Regions from separate parts of the Brachybacterium sp. NPDC056505 genome, predicted to be linked through region 1. Evidence: predicted binding sites of a transcription regulator. Region 1 holds the regulator's gene; the other holds the start of a gene.
What was found. Region 1 encodes HspR, which represses chaperone genes until heat shock. Its sites were predicted from a motif close to AAGTTGAGTCNNNNNGACTCAACTT; they were not measured.

Region 1 (7,126 bases):
GATCAGTTCCGCACCGGCCCGCCTGCCATGAGGGACCATCGGCACCACAGACTTCCGCGGCCCGCAGCCGGGCCGTGCACCATGGACTCAGCGGCCCCCTCGCCGCACCGAGACCACCACAGATCCACAGCAGACCGACGCTCCCCGAAAGGAGGCGCACGAATGTCCCAGCAGGACTGGCTCGAGAAGGACTTCTACGCGGTCCTCGGCGTCTCGAAGGACGCGAGCGCGCAGGAGATCAAGAAGGCATACCGCAAGAAGGCACGGGACCTCCATCCCGACCGCCACGCCGACGACCCCACCGCCGAGGACCGCTTCAAGGAGGTCGGCGAGGCCTACTCCGTCCTCAGCGACGACGAGCAGCGCGAGCAGTACGACGCGATCCGCGCCATGGGGGCGGGCGGCGCGCGCTTCGCCCCCGGGTCCGGCGGCGGAGGCGGCGGCGGATTCGAGGACATGTTCGGCTCGATGTTCGGAGGCGGCGGCGGAGGCCGCACCGCCTACAGCTCGGGCGGTCAGAACATCGACATGGACGACCTGCTGCGCATGTTCGGCGGCGGCGGAGGCGGCGCGAGCTTCGGCGGTGCGCCCGGCGGCGGCGCGGGATTCGGCCGCGGCGGCTACGCGACGCAGACGAAGGGCGAGGACCTGCGCGCCCACCTCACGCTCAGCTTCCGCGACGCGGCGCTGGGCACCGAGGCGAAGCTCGACGTCGGCGGGCGCAGCGTCACCACCCGCATCCCCGCCGGCGTGCACGACGGACAGAAGATCCGACTGCGCGGCAAGGGACAGCCCGGGCAGAACGGCGGCCCCGCCGGCGACCTGATCCTCACCCTCGACGTCGGCTCCGACCCCGTGTGGTCCGCCGACGGCGCGGACCTGCACATCACCGTGCCCGTCCGCTTCGACGAGGCGGCGCTCGGCACCACGATCGAGGTCCCCCTGTTCGACGGCGGCCACGTGCGGATGAAGGTCCCCGCGGGCACGCCGTCGGGCCGCACGCTGCGCGCCAAGGGCAAGGGGCTGAAGACGTCCAAGCGGACGGGAGACCTGCGTGTGAAGATCGAGGTGGCCGTCCCCGAGCACCTCGACGACTCGGCGCGCGAGGCCGTCGAGGCCCTGCGCGACGCGCTCGGCGACGAGGACCCGCGCGACGGCCTCGCCGAGGCCGCCCGCCGCTGACGGCCGCGGGCGATCCGGCCCGGACGCTCACTGCGCCCAGGCCGGCCGCACGGTGCACGGTCCGGTGTACGACCAGAGCTCGACCGCAGTACGAGAGGAGGCGAGGGCGATGCCCCCGTTCCAGCAGTTCGACGAGCGGGCGCCCGTGTTCGTCATCTCCGTCGCGGCCGAGCTCGCGGGCATGCACACGCAGACCCTGCGCCAGTACGACAGGCTGGGCCTGGTCTCACCGCAGCGCACGTCCGGCCGCGGTCGCCGTTACAGCGCGCGCGACGTCGCGCAGCTCCGCGAGGTCCAGCGCCTCTCCCAGGAGGAGGGCATCAATCTCGCGGGGATCAAGCGGATCCTCGAGCTGCAGGACGAGGTGACGCAGCTGCAGTCCCAGCTCGGTTCCGTGCGCGAGGCGATCGCCGCGATGGGCGGCCGCACCTCGGGCTCCCGCAGCGGCGGGGGCGAGGGCTCCGGTCGTGTCTTCGCGGCCGACAGCGCGGGGCGCGTGAGCACCCTGCGCCGCGGCCAGCGCCCCGCCCGCCCCGACAACGGGGCCGTCGTGCTCTGGAGGCCCGGCGGAGGGCGCTGAGCCGTGCGCGCGGGTTCGTCGGGCGCTCGAACCTCCGAGTGCTCGGTCCGTCGCCCGCCCTCAGCGAGGACGACGCGGGGTGACGCCCTCCTGGTCGTAGATGCGCTGCAGCTGCGCGGCGACCTCCTGCATGTCCACCGCCGCGGCGGCGGCGCGCCCCGCCGCGGAGAGGTCCGCGAGATCCCCGTCGAGGAGCCGCCGCAGGCGCTCGGCGATGTTCTGCGCTGCGCTGCGCCGGGCGCGCCGCGCCTGGTCCGAGCCGCCGCTCACGACGCTCGATGCGGGCACGGGCACCTTGTGCACGACCTCGCCGTCCGGCAACCATTCCTCGTAGATCGGGATGTCCGAGAGCAGCACGGGCGCGCGGCAGGCGAGGGCCTCCAGCAGCACGATCCCCTCGGTCTCCTCCTTGGTGAGGAAGCAGAAGGCGTCGCACCCGGCGTAGGCCTCGCGCAGCACGTCCGGGGTGACATACCCCGGGAAGCGGGCGTTGGACGGTGCGGAGGCGACTGCGCCCGCGACATCCTTCGTGATCAGACGCGGGTCGGTGCGCCCGTACCAGACGAAGGTGACCTCGGGCATCGCGCGGGCGAGCTCCACCCATTCGAGGATCCCCTTGCGGACCATCTGGATGCCCACGCTCATCACCACCGGCGCCTCGGGCGCCAGTCCCAGACGATCGCGCAGCGCCTCGCGGTCCCCGTCGCGACGCGCGAAGAAGCCGGTGTCGACCCCGTTCGAGAGCACGTGGATGCGCCGGGAGATCTTGTAGCGGGGCCGGGAGATCAGCGTGCGCGCGTACTGCGTGGGCGTGACGACCGCGTCCCCGCGGCGGTAGATCCACGCGATCCAGCGTCGGAACCAGGGAGCGATCCGGTTCGCTCCCGTGAACGAGTCCCGGAAGTCCTCCTCGGTCGAGTGCGCCCACATCATCACCGGGCGCCCGCGCAGGTGCGAGAGCGCCGCGAGCAGCGGGGTGTCCGGGAAGGGGGTGTTCAGGTGCGCGACGTCGTAGTCCGCGAAGGGCGAGGTGACGACTTCGTGCCCCAGGGCCTCGACCGCACGGCGCTGATGACGGATGGCCTCGCCGATCCCGGACTGACCGGCGAGGGCCGCCAGGCCCTTGGGGATCAGCACGCGCAGCCGCGCAGGAGTCGTGTCGTCGTCGCTCACCAGGGCACCACCTTCATCAGCAGGGCGCTCACGCCCAGTCCGTACGCGAGCAGCGCCCAGGGCTTGCACGCGAGGATGATCAGCGCGAACGTGCGCCAGCGCATGCGGGTCGTGCCCGCGAGATAGCACAGCAGGTCGTCCGGGGCGACGGGCAGGGCGATCGCGGTCGCGAACAGGGTCGTGAAGCGGGGCCTGCGGGTCCACCCCAGGTACTTCTCGACCGTGCTCTCGCTGAACGCGCGCTCGATGAGCCCGAGCCCCACGTGGCGGGCGATCGCGAAGTTCGCGAAGGAGCCCGCGCACACCGCGAGGTAGCTCAGCAGCGTGCCCTCGACCGGGCCGAACAGCACGGGCGCCGCGAGCACGAGGATCCCGCCGGGGATGATCGGGAAGACGACGCTCGCCCCGCTCAGCAGCACCAGGACCACGGGCCCGAAGGCCCCCAGCGAATCGATGAAGGACTGCAGGTGCTCCTGGGAGTCCAGGACGCCGGCGCGCAGGCCCCAGATCACGGCGCCCGCGCAGGCGAGCAGGCCCAGCAGGGGCGCGAGGCGCACCGCCATCCGCAGCGGATCGCGGCGGGGAGCGGCGGACGCCTCACCCGTGACAGGGGCACCCGCGTCTGTCGGAGCCGGCGATAGGGCTGACGAGCTGACGGACGGGCCGGTCGCAGGACGCTCGAGGACAGCTGGGCGCGCAGGACGGGCGGGGCGCGCGGTGCGCCCAGGGATCGTGGTGCTCATGGTCGCCTCAGGCGTTCAGGAGGTGCGACGCGGCGCCGTGCGGACCGCTCTCAGCGGCCGGTGCCGGGACCTCGACGCCCGGGGCTCCCGCCGAGGAGTCGGCGAGGTGCGCTCCGAGAGCGGGCGCGAGGCCGCGAGCCGATGACGACGCGGTCGACGCGGTCGACGCGGCCGCTGCTCGGCTGCGCTCGAGGTGCATCGTGCGGTAGACCTCGAGGACCCGAGCGCCGAAGGCCTCGGCGCCGCAGGTGCGGCGCGCGTGCTGGAGGGCGCGGTGCGACATCCTCTCGATGCCGATCTCGTCGTCCAGCAGCGAGGTGAGGCGGGCGCCGAACTCGGCGGAGTCCTCCACGGCGTAGCCGGTCTCGCCGTCCACGAGCACTCCGGCGACGGAGTCGTCGCGGCGGCACAGCAGCGGGAGCCCGCAGGCGAGGGCCTCGATGTACGTGAGGCCCTGCGTCTCCGAGCGGGAGGCGGAGACGAACAGGTCGGCCATCCGATACCAGCGCGGAACCTCGTGCGGGTCGATCGCGCCGGCGAAGCGCACGCGCTTCTCCATGCCGAGGTCGGCGACCAGGTGCTCGAGGTGCTCGCGGTAGGGGCCGTCGCCCACGAGCACGAGGACGGCATCCTCGCGCTCGGCGGCGGCCACGTCGCGGATGACCTGATCGAGGTTCTTCTCCTTGGCCAGGCGGGAGACGCTCAGCAGCACCTTCTGGCGCGCGCCGATCCCCAGGGAGGCGCGCAGGGCGGCGGAGTCGGCTGCCTCGGCGGAGGACTGCGCGGGGCGGAAGCGCCCCAGGTCCAGGCCCGTCGGGATCACGTGCACGGGGCGGCTCACCCGGTAGCCCTCGAGGAGGTGCGCGACCTTCTCGGTGGGCGCGATGACCGCGTCCGTGCGCTCCAGCAGCCGGCGGGAGAACTCCGCGACGGCCTTGCGGCCCATGGTGCGGCTGGGGGAGTAGTAGTGCGTGTAGTCCTCGTAGATCGTGTGGTACGTGTGCACGAGGGGCACGTCGAGGTCGCGGGCGATGCGGCGGGCCCACACGTGGGTGGTGAACTCGCAGTTCGAGTGGACCACGTCCGGGTGCCAGCGCTTGATCGCCCCGAGGATGCGCCGCTGGTGGATGGTGCCGATGCGGGCGCTCGCGTAGAACAGCGAGGCCGAGACCGAGCCGAGCCGGTAGACCTTGCCCTCGCACGAGGAGCGCAGGCCGGGCGCGAGGGTCAGCACGCGCACGTCGCAGCCCAGGGCTTCGAGCTGCCGACGCAGCGTGGTCACCGAGGCGACGACCCCGTTGACCGCGGGTTCCCACCAGTCGGTGGTCAGGAGCACCTTCAGTGGACGCTCGGAGCGCGCGGCGGGCCGCGCGGACGAGGACCTCTCGAGCAGTGTCATGGTGCCATCCTCCGCCGGAGCCGGGGCCGACCCATCAGTCGGAGGTCCACTCTGCGTCCACCCCAGGGATGATCCTGCGACGGAGGCGGACCCGGGCACTCGGCCCTGGCCTCCCCCTTCGCACGAACGTGAGCGCTGCATGGTCCCGACCATAGCGTCCCGGAGCCGCGAGTCGAGGGTGCGGCGGGGGACACGCCGGGGAAGGCCTGATGACGGGGAGCGGGTCGGGGCGGTGGCGGGGTGTCGAGGAGTCATGCTCCGAGTCTGCGCACCCGCGGCGACGCTTCCCATCCCGCCACCTGGTGGGGCCCATGTCGGGCTTTCCCCACCTCCGGTGTCCGCCCCGGCGCGCGCCGGGGAGCGGCTCAGGCGGTGATCACTCGCTGACCTGGTAGGTGGCGGTGAGGTCGGCGCTCGCGAGCTGCTGGGTGAAGATCGCGAAGCGCGCGCCCACGTGGGGGTCCGACGGGGCGGCGCCCAGGGTCTCCACGGGCAGCGCGTGCACCGAGAAGACGTAGCGGTGCGGCGGGCCGGCGGGCGGGTTGGGGCCGTCGTAGCCGACGCGCCCGAAGTCGTTGGCCGCCTGCTTCAGATCGGAGCTCTCGCGCGGCACGCCGAGGTCCAGCGAGGTGGCCGAGGCGGGGATGTCCCAGGCGACCCAGTGCCAGAATCCCGAGCCCGTCGGCGCATCGGGGTCGTAGCAGGTGACGGCGAAGCTCCGGGTCCCCTCGGGTGCGCCGGTCCACGTGAGGTCCGGGGAGGTCGAGGTGCCGCCGAGCTCGGGCGCGAGCTGCGCGGCGGCGACCACGGAGTCAGCGGGAGTGGCCTGCGAGGTGACGGAGAACGTGGTGTCGGTCATGCTCCCAGGCTACGGGACGCTCGCCCGGTGACGACAGGATCCCCGGCGGTCGCAGTGCTCGACCTGCGCTCGTCGGCGCGTCCCTCCTGCGCCGACCCCGGGGCTGGTCGGCCACGGCTCAGAATCCGCTGGAGGACGGGCGCGGGTAGTGCGTGAGGAACTTCTTGACCTGGTTGGCCATCGCGACGGCGATGTAGGCGCGACGGCGCGTGCCCTCGGTGGCGTAGGCCAGCGGGTGCATCGTGCGGTGGCGCGCGATGCGGCGCACGCGGGCCCGCAGCCCGGGCTCGGTCACGTAGCGCATGAGCAGGGGGCGGGGGACGATCGAGTAGAGGATCTCGTCGTCCGGGACGATCCGCTCGATCTGCTCGTGGTCGACGACGTCGCGGACGACCGCGCGCGCCACGTTCGCCCCGGCCGCGGTCATGTAGTAGTTGTTCCGGCCGATGCGCGGGTTGACCTCGAAGAACTTCGCGACACCGGTCCGCGGGTCGACCTTCACATCGAAGTTCGCGTAGCCGCGGTAGCCGGTGTGCTCGAGGAACGCGACGGCCTGCACGGCGATCTCGCCCGGGTCGGCCGTGAACATCGCGGCCGGGTTCCCGAGGGCGCCGGGGGTGTGCTCCTCGAGCAGCACGTGCGCGCCGCCGAGCAGCGTCACCCGGCCCGCCTGGTCGACGTAGGCGGTGATCGAGCGCATGGCGGTGTCATCGCCCGGCACCATCTCCTGGACCACGAAGCGGTCGGCGAAGCCCGCCGCGTCGAGCCTGTGCACGAGGTCCGTGAGCTCGGCGGGCTCGGTGAGGTGGTAGACCTTCTTCTTCCCCGCGAACTCCACGTGCGTGTAGGCGGAGGAGCGCGCGGGCTTGGCGACCACGGGGTAGGCGAACGGGAGCTCCGGGATCTCCGTCGGCCCCTCGCCGGTGAAGTCGACGACCACGGTCTCCGGCGTGCTCACGCCGAGCGTCGTGCAGATCTCGGAGAAGGTCGCCTTGTCGGAGACGTCGCGGAGGGTCTTCTCGTCCAGCACCGGCAGCACGAAGAACTCCTCGAGCTCCTCGCGGTGTGCGCTGAGCAGTGCGATCAGCCAGTCGGCGTTCGCGAGCACGATCGCCGGGACGTCCGGGCGCCGCGCGGCGCGCTCCCGGCCGTGGCGCAGCAGGGCGGCGGCGAGGTCGTCCTCGGTGGCG
Region 2 (7,126 bases), on a different contig from region 1:
TACGGGGTGGATTCCGTATCGATGATCGCGGTTGTGGTGATCTCTTCGTGCTGGGCGAGTTCCCGGATGGCGGCCGCCCCCGCAGCTCCTGCACCGATGACGAGAACGTGTGTCGTGTCGGGCATTGCCGAGCTCCGATCTATATGGGGGAGGGGGCGCACTGCCTGGCAGTGGCCCCCTCCCGCTGAGCGGTGGTCCTCAGGCGGCGGCGTACTTCTGCGGGTCGGCGTCGAACAGCGGGCCGCACCCGGCGCAGCACAGCCAGTAGCGGGTGCCTTCGTAGTCGCGGAACAGGCCCGCGGCCTCGGCGGCGCTCTTGACGACGGTTCGGCCCTCCATTACCGGGCACGTGGCCATGTCGTCCTCCGCGGGGCCCATGAGGTTCGGGCGTCCCTCGGACTCCATGGGGGAGTGGGAGGTGTGGCCGCAGCAGCTGGAGGTCTGGTCGGTGGTGTCGTTCATGGGGTTCCTTCCATAGGGGTTTCGTGCGGGGGGGGGCAGTTCTTCGCGATGGAGGTGAAGCCGCGCAGGCGCAGGCTGTTGCCCACGACGAAGACGCTGGAGAAGGCCATCGCGGCGCCGGCGAGCATGGGGTTGAGCATGCCGAGCGCGGCGATGGGGATCGCGGCCGTGTTGTAGGCGAAGGCCCAGAACAGGTTGGTTTTGATGGTCGAGAGCGTCTTGCGGGACAAGCGGATGGCATCGACGGCGCTGCGGAGGTCGCCGCGTACCAGGGTGATGTCGCTGGCCTCGATCGCGACGTCGGTGCCGGTGCCCATCGCCAGTCCCAGGTCGGCCTGGGCGAGGGCGGGGGCGTCATTGACGCCGTCGCCCACCATTGCAACGGTGCGGCCCTCGCGCTGTAGGCGGGAGACCACATCGACCTTCTCGGACGGTAGGACTTCGGCGATGACCTCGTCGATGCCGACCTCGGTGGCGATCTGGCGGGCCACGGCCTCGTTGTCGCCGGTCAGCAGGACCGGGGTCAGACCCAGCGCCTTCATCGCGGCGACGGCCTCAGCGCTGGTCGGCTTGACCGTGTCGGCGACCACCAGGATTCCCCGGGCGATTCCGTCCCAGCCGATGGCGACGACGGTCTTGCCCTGTTCCTCGGCCTCCGCCTTGGCAGCGGCGACCGCGGGGCTCAGGGCCATCTGCGTCTCGGCGAGGAGGCTCTCTCGGCCGACGACGACAGCCCGTCCTTCGACGGTGCCGCGTAAACCCTTGCCCTCGACGTTGGTGAAGTCCGAGAGTGTCGGGAGTTCGCCGACCTCCTGGGTGGCGCCCTTGGCGATCGCTTGGGCGATTGGGTGCTCGGAGGAGTCCTCGACGGCGCCGGCCAGTCGCAGCAGCTCGGCGCGATCGGTGCCTTCATCGGTGACGACATCGGTGAGGGTCATCTTGCCGGTGGTGACGGTGCCGGTCTTGTCCAGCACCACGGTGTCGACCTTGCGGGTGGACTCGAGCACCTCGGGTCCCTTGATGAGCACACCCATCTGAGCTCCGCGGCCGGTGCCCACCAGCAGCGCGGTCGGGGTCGCCAGACCCAGCGCGCAGGGGCAGGCGATGACGAGAACGGCGACGGCGGCGGTGAAGGCCGCGGTGACGGGGAACCCGGCGCCGAGCCACGCCCCGAGGGTCAGCGCGGCGACCAGGATGACGATCGGTACGAAGATCCCGGAGATGCGGTCGGCCAGGCGTTGGACCTCGGCCTTGCCGGTCTGGGCGTCTTCGACGAGCTTGGCCATCTGGGCCAGCTGGGTGTCGGAGCCGATGCGGGTTGCGCGGACCACGAGGCGTCCGCCGGCGTTGACGGTGGCGCCGGTGACGGCGTCCCCCTCACTCACCTCGACGGGGACCGACTCGCCGGTGAGCATGGAGGCGTCGACCGCGGAGGTGCCGGAGACGACGGTGCCGTCGGTGGCGATCTTCTCGCCGGGGCGGACGATGAAATCGTCACCCTCTACGAGATCGTCGATGGCGATCTTCTGCTCCTGGCCCCCGCGCAGCACGGAGACTTCTTTCGCGCCGAGCTCGAGCAGGGCGCGCAGTGCGGCGCCGGCCTGGCGCTTGGAGCGCTTCTCGAAGTAGCGGCCGGCCAGGATGAACATCGTGACGCCCGCACCGACCTCGAGGTAGATGTTCGCTGCCCCGTCGGAGGGCGCGATCGTCAGCTCGAAGGGGTGAGTCATGCCTGGGGTGCCGGCGGTTCCGAAGAACAGTGCGTACAGGGACCACAGCAGGGCAGCGGAGGTGCCCATCGAGATGAGCGTGTCCATCGTGGCTGCGCCGTGCTTGAGGTTCGTCCAGGCTGCCTTGTGGAACGGCCAGGCGCCCCACACGATGACCGGGGCCGCGAGCGCCAGCGAGAGCCACTGCCAGTAGGGGAACTGAATGGCGGGGATCATCGCCATCGCGATGACCGGGACGGTCAGCACGACCGCACCGATCAGCCGGTGGCGCAGGGAGGTCAGCTCCGGGTCGGGGCCCTCCTGATCGTCCCCAGGCGTGTTCGCTGAGTCTTTGCGGGTGGCGGGCTTGGGTAGCGCGGCGGTGTAGCCGGTCTTTTCGACTTCACTGACGAGCAGCTGCGGATCGTAGCCCTCCGGGGGGGGGGACTGCTGCACGGATAGGTGACAGTTGTGGTGTTAGGCCGCGAGGGCCGCGGCGGGGTTCATGATGGTCTCGTATTCGATGGGGGTCAATCGGCCCAGGCGTGCCTGTCGGCGGCGTCGGTGGTAGGTCCGCTCGATCCAGGTGATGATCGCGATCCGCAGCTCCTCACGGGTCCGCCACCGCTTGCGGTCCAGGACGTTCTTCTGGAGCAGCGCGAAGAAAGACTCCATCGCAGCGTTATCGCCGGCAGCGCCGACTTGGCCCATCGATCCGACGAGGTGATGGCGGTTCAGGGCGTGCACGAACTTCCGTGACCGGAACTGAGATCCGCGGTCCGAATGCACGATGCAACCGGCCGCGTCGCGACGCCTGGATATCGCGTTGTCCAGGGCGTTCACTGCGAGACGAGCCTTCATCCTGTCGCTGATCGAGTAACCGACAATCCGGCCGGAGAACACGTCCTTGATCGCGCACAGGTAGAGCTTGCCCTCGTCGGTCCTGTGCTCGGTGATGTCAGTCAGCCACAGTTCGTTGACATCATCGGCGGTGAAGTCCCGCTTCACGAGGTCATCGTGGACGGGCGGCCCGGGGCGTTTTCCGTTCTTCCCGCGCTTCTTCCCGAACACTGACCACCACAGGTTGTCCCGGCAGATCCGCCACGCGGTCCGTTCACACATCACCTCGCCAGCGGCGCGAGCCTCCTCAACGAGAAACCTCGATCCGAACTCGGGGCCGTCGCGATGCGCGTCGAACAGGGCGTTCGCGCGGTATGCCTCGGCGAGCTCCGCGGTGGTCACCCCCTGATTCCGCCAGCGGTAGTAGGGCTGGCGGGAGAGCTTGAGGACCCGCAAGGACACCGAGACGGGGATCCCGTCGGCGGCGAGCTCGCTCACGAGCGGGTAGAACCTTTTCCCGGCAGGTTCGCCTGCGAGAGGTAGGCGGCAGCGCGGCGCAGGACCTCGTTCTCCTGCTCGAGCAGGCGCACCCGGCGCTTGAGTTCTCTCGTCTCGGCAGCATCCTCCCGGGACCTGCCAGACCGGTTGCCGTCGTCGATGTCGGCTTGGCGGATCCACTTGTGCAGCGTCATCTCGTGGACGCCAAAGTCCTTCGCGATCTGCGCGAGCGTGACGCCGTCCTCACGGGACCGGGCCACGCGCACGACGTCCTCACGGAACTCTCGGGGGTAGGGAGCGGGCATGGTGCACATCCTTCCAGGCCGCCCTACGGGCAAGCCAGATCAGATGTCACCTATCCGTGCAGCAGTCCCTCCCGAGCGCGTCGGCTGCGGCTTCGTACCTGTCGTTGACGGGGGTCTCGGAGGTCGCGAGGATCAGCTCGTCGAACACCTTCGCCTCCCGGTAGACACCGTCGAGTTGCTTGTTGCTCAGGGAGGCGAGCACGACTGCGTCCAACTCGGCCCGGGCGTCCTGAACGGTGGGAAGATCCAGTGATTCGGCGGTGCCGACGAGCGAGGGTGCGTGGACCTTCTTGAATTGGTCTCCAGCGCGAAGCAGAGCATTCGACCCATCGAGCTCGACCACGGTCCAGGCGGCTCCCTCGTACCAGAGCCGCGCCCCTACCGATGTATCCAGACACTCAGCACTCACACCTTCACCTCCGACGTCGCCTGGAGAATCGTCTCGCTGTCCAAAGGGCGGCGGAGGTCGAGCGAGACCTCGGAGGACCACACGAGCGCGAACACGGCTACCCGCCATGCCGATTCATCGCAGGTCAACGGCTTGCGGGCAAGTACCTTGCCCAACGTGATCCCCTCTTCGCCCAACCTTGCCCGCGCCTCGACGAGGTCCCCGTCGGGCAGGCGGTCGGGACGGCGGCCGACCGCGAGGAGCTTCAAATTGCGGAGCACGATGGGGTTGCCGCCGGTGAAGACCTCGTAGGACCAGCCCTTGCTGCGGCACAGTGCCCGCGTCCACTCGAACTGAGCACGAACCCGTGGCTTCTCGAGGAACGCAGCGGGCTTGATGTCGACCACGGTGACCGAGCGATCCGAGTGGACGAGCAGCAGGTCAGGCACGTGCGCACGAACACCAGTACTGTCGCGCCCCGCGATCTGAAACGGTTGCGTACAGATCCCCACGGTGCCGGGGTCGAAGTCCGCCAGCCATAGTCGATCCAGTTCGAGCAGGCTCTCGTATACCAGCGTCCGATCATTGGTCGCGGCCCAGAACAGGCCCGGGTAACTGCGTTGACCCCGGTAGGTGGGCGGCACGCGTACGGGAAGTCCTTCGATGATCAGATCGGCACGCGCTTGCTCCCACGTCGTCGCGACCTCGTCGCCGGCGACAGTGCAGTACCGCAGGGTAGTCCCGCTCGCGCCCACGTCCCTATCGTCGTCTACTGACAGATCGATGAGACCACTGACACGCCACTGACAGATCGATGAGATTACTGCCAACTTGTCGAGAACCTACACATGTGATCCGAGGCACGGAGTTCGCCGAGGGGAATGAACCGAGTTTCGCCGTAGTTGAGTCAGGTGTACTCAAGGTTGATGAGGCGGGGTTTGACAGCCCTGCGGAGCGGATCTCTACTTGAGTGCGTACGACTCAGCGCTTCCCGTCGGCACCGCCGGCGGTGCACGAACCCGTTGCGACCGTGCGTCGCAGAAAGGCAGGACCCCATGTCCCGTGTCGTCGGAATCGACCTCGGAACCACCAACTCCTGCGTCGCGATCATCGAGGGCGGCCAGCCCACCGTGATCGCGAACGCGGAGGGCATGCGCACCACCCCGTCCGTCGTGGCCTTCTCCAAGCAGGGAGAGGTCCTCGTGGGCGAGGTCGCCAAGCGCCAGGCGGTCACCAACGTGGACCGCACCATCTCTTCGGTCAAGCGCCACATGGGCACCGACTGGAGCACGGACATCGATGGCAAGAAGTACACCGCGCAGGAGATCTCGGCCCGCATCCTGGGCAAGCTCAAGCGCGATGCGGAGGCATACCTCGGCGAGTCCGTCACGGACGCCGTCGTCACCGTCCCCGCGTACTTCAACGACTCCGAGCGCCAGGCGACCAAGGACGCCGGCCAGATCGCGGGACTGAACGTCCTGCGCATCATCAACGAGCCCACCGCGGCCGCTCTCGCCTACGGGCTGGAGAAGGGCAAGGACGACGAGGAGATCCTCGTCTTCGACCTCGGCGGCGGCACCTTCGACGTCTCCCTGCTCCAGGTGAGCAAGGACGAGGACGGCTCGGCCATCCAGGTCGAGGCCACCGCGGGCGACAACCGCCTGGGCGGCGACGACTGGGACCAGAAGATCGTCGACTGGCTGATCCAGCAGGTGAAGTCCAAGGACGGCGTGGACCTGGGCAAGGACCGCATCGCCCTGCAGCGCCTCAAGGAGGCCGCGGAGCAGGCGAAGAAGGAGCTCTCCTCCTCGACGTCGACGAACATCTCGCTGCAGTACCTCTCGATGACCGAGAACGGCCCGCTGCACCTGGACGAGAAGCTGACCCGCTCGCACTTCGAGGAGATGACGCAGGATCTCCTCGAGCGCACGAAGGCCCCCTTCCACCAGGTCATCAAGGACGCCGGGATCTCCGTCTCCGACATCGACCACGTGGTCCTCGTCGGCGGCTCGACCCGTATGCCGGCCGTCTCGGAGCTCGTGAAGTCCCTGACCGGCAAGGAGCCGAACAAGGGCGTGAACCCCGATGAGGTCGTCGCCGTGGGCGCCGCCCTGCAGGCAGCCGTCCTCACCGGCGACCGCAAGGACGTCCTGCTCATGGACGTGACCCCGCTGAGCCTCGGCATCGAGACCAAGGGCGGGCGGATGACCAAGCTCATCGAGCGCAACGCGGCCATCCCGACCAAGGCCTCGGAGATCTTCTCCACCGCCGAGGACAACCAGCCGTCGGTCGCCATCCAGGTCTTCCAGGGCGAGCGCCAGTTCACCCGGGACAACAAGCTCCTGGGCACCTTCGAGCTGACCGGCATCGCGCCGGCCCCGCGCGGCATCCCGCAGATCGAGGTCACCTTCGACATCGACTCCAACGGCATCGTGCACGTCAGCGCCAAGGACCGCGGCACCGGCAACGAGCAGTCCATCCAGATCACCGGCGGGTCCGCCCTCTCCGAGGACGACATCGACCGGATGGTCAAGGACGCCGAGGCCCACGCCGCCGAGGACGAGGAGCGCCGGAAGAACTCCGACGCCCGCAACACCCTCGAGCAGCTCGTCTACCAGGGCGAGAAGCTGCTGAAGGACAACGAGGACAAGATCTCCGAATCCGACCGCACCAAGGCCGAGGACGCCATCAAGGAGGGCAAGGACCTGCTCGCGAACGAGGACGCCTCCACGAGCGACCTCGAGGCCAAGCGGGACGCCCTCAACGAGGCGCTCCAGGCCGTCGGCACCGCGATCTACTCGCAGCAGGGCGAGGACGGCGCCGAGGGCGCCGAGGGCGCCCCGAACGCGGACGCCGGTGCGTCGTCGGATGACGACGATGTAGTCGACGCCGAGATCGTGGACGACGAGGACGAGGAGAAGAAG

Region 2: dnaK (molecular chaperone DnaK) is a predicted target of HspR. The motif match lies at 5,102-5,126, and genes of this name have one in related genera.

The regions. Positions count from the first base shown of each region.
Region 1 is NZ_JBHTSV010000016.1:6-7,131, forward strand. It holds gene ACFQ53_RS10000 (DnaJ C-terminal domain-containing protein) at 163-1,182, shown strand; gene ACFQ53_RS10005 (heat shock protein transcriptional repressor HspR) at 1,292-1,762, shown strand; gene ACFQ53_RS10010 (glycosyltransferase family 4 protein) at 1,823-2,935, opposite strand; gene ACFQ53_RS10015 (TVP38/TMEM64 family protein) at 2,932-3,498, opposite strand; gene ACFQ53_RS10020 (glycosyltransferase) at 3,686-5,077, opposite strand; gene ACFQ53_RS10025 (YbhB/YbcL family Raf kinase inhibitor-like protein) at 5,454-5,936, opposite strand; gene ACFQ53_RS10030 (carboxylate--amine ligase) at 6,055-7,126, opposite strand, start outside.
Region 2 is NZ_JBHTSV010000024.1:856-7,981, reverse strand. It holds gene ACFQ53_RS12125 (FAD-dependent oxidoreductase) at 1-125, opposite strand, end outside; gene ACFQ53_RS12120 (hypothetical protein) at 199-462, opposite strand; gene ACFQ53_RS12115 (copper-translocating P-type ATPase) at 459-2,627, opposite strand; one part of gene ACFQ53_RS12110 (IS3 family transposase) at 2,649-3,527, opposite strand; one part of gene ACFQ53_RS12110 (IS3 family transposase) at 3,530-3,814, opposite strand; gene ACFQ53_RS12105 (hypothetical protein) at 3,861-4,157, opposite strand; gene ACFQ53_RS12100 (TnsA-like heteromeric transposase endonuclease subunit) at 4,220-4,957, opposite strand; gene dnaK (molecular chaperone DnaK) at 5,258-7,126, shown strand, end outside.